One region of the Hydrogenispora ethanolica genome, then DNA from elsewhere that is predicted to be linked to it. Evidence: riboswitches for the same ligand, from Rfam matches in the RefSeq annotation. Region 1 holds a riboswitch; the other holds the start of a gene.
What was found. Region 1 has a riboswitch for cyclic di-AMP ahead of dapB (4-hydroxy-tetrahydrodipicolinate reductase). Riboswitches for the same ligand answer to the same signal wherever they lie in the genome.

Region 1 (3,403 bases):
GAATATGCAGCGGATGATCGGTCTGGCCTGGCTCGGAATCTGGATCGTTTTGATGGCCGGTTATTGGCCGGCCGAGGCCGGCGCGGCGGCCCGGCCGGAGATCAGGGCCCTCTGGGTGGACGCTTTCCATGACGGCGCCAAATCACCGGCCCAGATCGACCGGCTGATTCAGGACGCGGTCCAAGCCAACATCAATACCCTCATCGTCCAGGTGCGCCGCAGGGGAGATGCGTACTATCACTACAGCATCGAGCCGCGCACCGAGGATCCGGAGCTGATGCCCGGTTTCGACGCGCTGCAATACCTGATCCGTAAGGCCCACGCCCGTCAGCTCGAGGTCCATGCCTGGCTGAATACCCTGGTGGCCTGGAATAGCCCCACGCCGCCCCGGGATCCCAATCACGTCTGGAACCTGCACGGGCCCAAGGCCGCCGGGGACGCCGACTGGGTCTCGTACTACCGGACCTACAACGCGGCCGACCGGAGCTGGTCGGATCAATTGACTCCTTCGTATTACCTGGATCCCGGCAACCCGGCCGCGGTGGACTACACCGCCGCGGTATACCTGAACGTGGTGAAAAACTACGATGTGGACGGCATTCATCTCGACTACACCCGCTACGCCGGGCTGGGTTGGGGCTATAACCCGACCAGCGTGAACCGGTATAACGCCTGGCGCGGCACCAGCGGCTTGCCGGCGCCCGACGATCCCCAGTGGCAGCAATGGCGCCGCGAGCAGACCGCCGCTCTGATTCGCAAAGTGTATCTGCAAGCGATCGCCCTGAAGCCCCGGCTCAAAGTCTCTTCGGCCGTTATCGCCTGGGGGGACGGGCCGGGGGACTGGCAAAAATCCCGGGCCTACAGCGAGGTTTCCCAGGACTGGCGCGGCTGGCTCGAGGAAGGAATCATCGACCTGGTGATGCCGATGAATTATTTCCGGGAGTGGGGCACGCAGCAACTTTGGTACAACAAATGGATCGAGTGGCAAAAGGATTGCCCCTATGGCCGGCGGATCGTGATTGGCCCGGGCATCTACATGCAATACATCGAAGATACGCTGGCCCAGATCCGCCGGGCCCAGGCCCCTTCGGCCCGGGGGAATTACGCGGCCGGCGTGGTGTTGTATGCCTACGGTTCCACCAACGTCTACAGCAACGATGACTACCGGAATCCGGCGGCCGCGGGGAGCCTGCCGCGCCAGCCCTATCAATACCTGCCCCAGAGCAACGACTGGCTCTTCCGGCTGCTCTCCGCCAAGGGAGGCTATTGGGAGCCGGTGCAGCAGCGCTTCGTCGCCACCGAACCGGTCTTTGCCGCGCCGGCGGCCGTTCCCGATCTGCCCTGGAAGTCCCACCCGACGCGGGGCTTTCTGATGGGGGTGGTGACCGGACCGGACGGCGCCAGGCCCGACCGCTGGCGGGTGACGGTGGAATCCCGCGCCCGCTGGGGCCGAGCGCCCGAAATAAGCCGGACCGTATCCACCGATGGCAGCGGCTGGTACGGCCTGGCGGGACTGCCGCCCGGCCGCTACCGCGTCACGGCGGAGCCGGCGGGGGCGGGCAAAGCCGCGGTGCGCAAGGTCCTGATCCAGGCGGGCCGCGTCACCGAGGCTGACCTGACGATCGACGCCGCGCCTTGACAGCTTCGAAAAAATTTGAGGATTGGGGCGCAGGAAAGGGTATGGGATATTGATTTCATCCGTGCCGTGTGGTATAATACGAAAGAGGAATTTTTTGCTTCGATTGGGTCCAAAGAACCATTGCCTCTGAGAGGTCTTTGGGAAACCCGATCATCGAACTGAATATCGGTCATAAACGCTGAATCCAGAGATGGAGCGGAAGAACCAATTTTTGGGGTGAGTCCCGGCTTTGCCGGGTAGGGTTAGCTTTCGACCCGAATCCGTCAGCTAATTTCGTAAGCGTTGAAAGAGAAGGTGAATGGCTGCTTGATTTGTCATACCCTTTTTTCAACGCTGCGGATGGTTGGCCATCGGTGGCATTTTTATTTGAAGGAGGGGATTTTATGACTCGAGTATGCTTAGTGGGATTGGGCAGAACCGGGATTGAGGTTGCCAAGGCGATCATGGAACAAAAGGATCTGCGGCTGGTTTCGGCTATCTCCAGCCCCAACAGCCGCAAGATTGGGAAGGATCTGGGAGAGATCCTGGGCTGCCCGGCGACGGGTGTTATCGTCCAGGGTCCGGACCAGATCGAGCCGATCGTCTTCCAATCCCGTCCCGATGTGGTGGTGGATTTCACCAACCCCGCCGCCACGGTCAGGAACTCCAAGCTATTTTCCAAAATGAAAGTGAATATCGTGGTCGGAACCACCGGCTTTTCCAAAATCGCCATGTATAAGCTGTACGTCCTGACCAAGAAGTACCATAACGCCATCCTGTATGCTCCCAACATTACCCTCGGCGTCAATGTCATGATGCTGTTGACCAATTTGGCAGCCAACATGCTCAACAACTACGACTTCCAGATCACCGAGATCCACCATAAACATAAAAAAGACGCGCCGTCGGGCACGGCTGTGAAAATCGCCAAAGAGATCGAGAAAGGCTTGGCTGCCTCGGGCCTGCCCGAAACGGCCGACGTTCCGATTCAGGCGATCCGCGCCGGCGGCGTGGTCGGCAAACACGAGGTCCTGATCGTCGGCGAAAACGACCGCATCGAGATCTCCCACGAATCCTTCTCGCGCAAAGCCTTCGCCTTGGGCGCGATCAAGGGGATCCGCTTCATTCAGGGGAAATCCGGTTATTTTGAGATGAACGATGTGCTGAATCTGCAGAAGGTCCTCGGCGACTACCTGGCGAAGGAGAAGTTCCGCAACAAGCGGCAACCGCTGTACCGTATGAACAGCGCCGCGAATTAAGGCTTGCGATGGGGGATCCGCTGGGAGCGGGACCGTGAAAAAGGGCTGCGACCGAAAGGGTGCAGCCCTTTTTTAAAAAGATCCTGCAGCAAGGGGCGGGGAGCCGGACCCGCCGGCTAACCGGCAGGGGTGGCGGCATCGTGGGGCGGCTGGGGATCCCGCCAGTAGCGCCGCGCCGTGTTCAAAAAGGACCGCAGCGCCGGCGAGAGCCATTTGTCCTTATGATGGAGCAACTGTACACTGTAACCGGGAACGGGCCCCGCCCAAGATAGCGCCCGGATCCGCCCCTCCGCCAGTTCCGCGGCGACGCTGAACTGCGGCAGCATTGCGACGCCCATGCCGATCATGATCAGCTGCTTGATCGCTTCGATGCTGCTGGCCTCCAATAAGGAGAGGGGCGTCACCCGGAAATCTTGCAGGATTTTGGTGACGGTCGCCCGGTAGCTGCAGCCCGGCTCGGTCAGGATCAGGCAGCTCTCGCCCAGGTCTTCCGGGCGGACCCGGCTCTTCCGGGCCAGCGGGTGAT
Region 2 (3,403 bases), on a different contig from region 1:
CACTCATTCATCAGTCCGGCCAGCCCGATCAGGTGCCGGATCGTCGGCGTGGCCACGCCCAGGGTCTCGCCGATGGAAGCGATGGGCACCAGGCTCATCGGCACGTCCTCCCAGAGATAGCGGTGGTCGATGGTGGCCGGCGCCTGAATCCCCTTGTAGCCGGAGTTATTCCTGATGGCCTGGTAGAGCGTTTTGCCATGGGCGTCGTAGGCCATATACAGCCACTCCCGGGCGGTCATCGCCCGGATGCCGAGCGCCGCCGCCACCGCCACCCGTTCGGCGTCGACCCGCTCCAGCACCTGGGCCACAGCCTTGGTGATCCCCTCGAAATAGAACTGGAACTCGCCCCGGGTCGACTCGATCCGGGCCGCGTTCAACACCATCAGCGCCGGATGGAAGACCGCGCCGATATTGTCGAGGCCGGTCTTGATGACATTATCCCCCGGCACGAACTGCGGGAAGACCGGATGGATCCGTTCGAGCAGGTCGACGGTCTGATGGCCCGGCAGGGCGGCCAGCGGCACCGAGTTTTTGATGCCGAAGACCTTCACCTGGCCCGGATTGGTGTTGCGGCAGGCATAGAGCAGGGTCTGGGCCTCCCCCAGCAATACTTCTTGGTGGACGCCCGCCTCTTTGAAGACTTGGCGAAACTCGAAGGCGCCGCCGGTCCGGCCGGGGTTCAGGATGATCGCCTGGCCGTCGCGGAGATGGGGGGCCAATTCCGCGGCCAGATAGCGGTGGCCGCTGGCCGGGACCACCACCATCAGCACATCGGCGTCGCGGACCGCCTCGGCAATGTCCGAGGTCACCAACTCAACCGGACCTTTTCCTTCCACCACGCCCGACAGCTCGATCCCGCCGGCGTTGCGGATCGGAATCAGCCGCGCCTCGCTGCGGTTGAACAAACGCACCGAGTAACCCATGCATCCCAGATGTCCGGCCATGGCCATGCCGCCGTGGCCCGCTCCCAATACTGCAAAACGGAGTTGACTCATATTCGGATACCCCCTTCATTTGGGTTGTTTTTTGGTAACCGATAGGTCTCTCAAAGAGCTGTGGTAACCCGGCTAAAAAGCCGGAAGGGTCACAGCGATTGCTTGAAGCAAGTGATAAAGTCAGCCGGCAGCGCCTCCCAGATCTCGACCGGCTTTAATAGGTATTCATGATGGGTGGTTCCCAGAAGTCCGGCAACATGCTGGGCATAATCCCGGTCGGCGCCGTCCTCCGTAGCCACGCTGAAAGTGTGCATCTTGGTCCGGTCCTCGCGGATCAGGGCGGTGATCAGGCTGGAATCCAGCCCGCCCCTGAGAAAGCTGCCCAGGGGCACATCGGCCATGAGCCGTTTGCGGACCACCGCCCGGAGCCGGGCCCTGAATTCGGCCAGGCGCTCCTCCCAGCTCATCTCGGCTTCAAATTTGCGCGGCATCCGGTAGTAGGGCTGGCAGTCCTGGTCGGCTGCTGTCCGCCCGCCGGGTCGACGATGGCCAGCCGGGTGTGGCCCAGCTTGAACCAGTCGCCGACCGCCACTCCGTGGTCGTCGGGGCCGCGGTGTTTCAACTTAAAGAGCGGCAGCGGCAGCGCCGCGATGTCATTCCCAAAATAGCCACAGATGCCGCACATCAAAATTCCTCCTTAGATTGTCGTCGTGTCGTGCCGACGCCCCGGAAAACGGTTTGAGATACGCCGCACCCCGCGGGAGAGGGCTCTTCCGAAACTTCGGCCGGGGGAAAAGTATAGGGGATTCCGTTCCGGGGATACGAAAAGGCCATGGAGGAAAGACCATGGCCTAAAAAACCAGTTTGACCTCTCTTGCAACGCTGACGAAGTTAGCTGACGGGTTCGGATTGAAGAGTAACCCTAGCCGGCCGAGGGGTTCGGCCGTCATTCACCCCGGAAATTGGTTCCCCCGTTCCCCGGTTATGGGGATTAAGCGTTCCTGGCAATTATGCGGTTGTTTGGCGAGGCCGCGTCCGGCTTCAAGCCAGCCACGGCGCGAAGTGGTTAAGCTTTATTTTAACAAAGTTGACCAAAAAAGTCAATCTGACCCTATTGCCGTCCGGCTGCGGCGCCTGCCCCAAACCCGCGCCGGCTCAGCTGTTTTTGTGAAAAAGCGCCTTCCTTAGCAAATACAGGATCTTGCCCGGCTGATTCCGGATCTCCAGGTCATCCACTTTTTCAAGCTCTTTCATCAAGGGGACGTTGATCGAGGCGCTTTTGCTAACCCCCAGAATCTGGCTGGCATAGACGCTACGATGGCCGGCCGCGGTGTAGCTGACCAGACAGGCAATGGCCGCGTATGGGCCGATCTGCGGTCCTAAGATCTCAATCGCCATGACCGATGCGGCGATGGGCGTGTTGGCCGCCCCGGCCAGCAGGGCCACCATGCCGATGGCCGCGAAAGCGCCGGTGTTCAAATGAAAGAGCTGGGCCAACGCGCTCCCGGCGGTGGAACCGATGAAAAAGACCGGGGTCAGGATGCCGCCGCTCCCACCCATGCTCAAGGTAATCGCGGTGAAAAGAATTTTGCCCAGGAAAGCCAGAGGCGGCACCGGGCCGCCGTTGATGGCCGCCTCCAGGGTCTCGACGCCGAGCCCCAGATAGAGCGGGGAGAAGATCAGGGCCAGTCCGGCCAAGATCGCGCCGCCGACCAATCCCAGCCACGGCTTCCCGACCGGCAACTTCTTCGCGTAGGTCTCGGCGAGCTTTAGGGCTTCCACCAGCAATAACGCGACGAGGCCAAAGAAGACCCCGGCCAACAGCATCTCCATGAGGAGCAACTGCGAAAAGCGGGGCAAGAGGATCGCCTGGTGAAAATAGTGAATCCCGAAGCTGGTGGCGATCTGGAAACTGACGATGGCCGCCACCAGCGCCGGAAACAGCACTTCCTGCAGGACTTTGCCCAGGACCAGCACTTCCACGGCGAATAGCGCCCCGGCGATGGGCGTCCCGAAGACCGCCGCGAAACCGGCGCTGATGCCGCAGATGACCAGCTTCTTGCGGTCTTCCTTGGTCAGTTTCAGGAGATCGGCCATGGACGAGGCCATGCCCGCGCCGATCTGGGCGCAGGGTCCCTCTTTGCCGGCCGAACCGCCGAAGGCCAGCGTGATAATGGTGGCGACCAGCTTCACCGGCACCACCATCAGTTTGATCTTGCCCCAGCGTTTATGAACCGCCTCGATCACCTTCTCGGTGCCGTGCCCTTCGGCGTCCGGCGCCAGATGCTTCACCAGCAGGCTGCTGAGGAAGAGCGCCAGCGGCAGCAGCAAGAAATAGTAGCGGTGCCCCTGGACCGCCGCGCCGCTGAGGCCCAGCGCCTTCAGGAAGACGGTCGTCGACAGCCCGACCACCAATCCGACCAGCGTGGCCAGGATCGCCCATTTGATGATGCTCACGAATAATACCG

Region 2: linked by a shared signal. The riboswitch ahead of EDC14_RS00510 (hypothetical protein) and the one ahead of dapB (4-hydroxy-tetrahydrodipicolinate reductase) in region 1 are both predicted to bind cyclic di-AMP.

Annotation. Positions count from the first base shown of each region.
Region 1 covers NZ_SLUN01000003.1:119,800-123,202, forward strand. Annotated here, with positions in the region: gene EDC14_RS03800 (family 10 glycosylhydrolase) at 1-1,639, shown strand, start outside; cyclic di-AMP (ydaO/yuaA leader) riboswitch at 1,806-1,937, shown strand; gene dapB (4-hydroxy-tetrahydrodipicolinate reductase) at 2,023-2,877, shown strand; gene EDC14_RS03810 (LysR family transcriptional regulator) at 2,994-3,403, opposite strand, start outside.
Region 2 covers NZ_SLUN01000001.1:116,081-119,483, forward strand. Annotated here, with positions in the region: gene EDC14_RS00500 (NAD/NADP-dependent octopine/nopaline dehydrogenase family protein) at 1-995, opposite strand, end outside; gene EDC14_RS00505 (asparagine synthase-related protein) at 1,085-1,402, opposite strand; gene EDC14_RS00510 (hypothetical protein) at 1,399-1,620, opposite strand; cyclic di-AMP (ydaO/yuaA leader) riboswitch at 1,800-1,943, opposite strand; gene EDC14_RS00515 (chloride channel protein) at 2,091-3,403, opposite strand, start outside.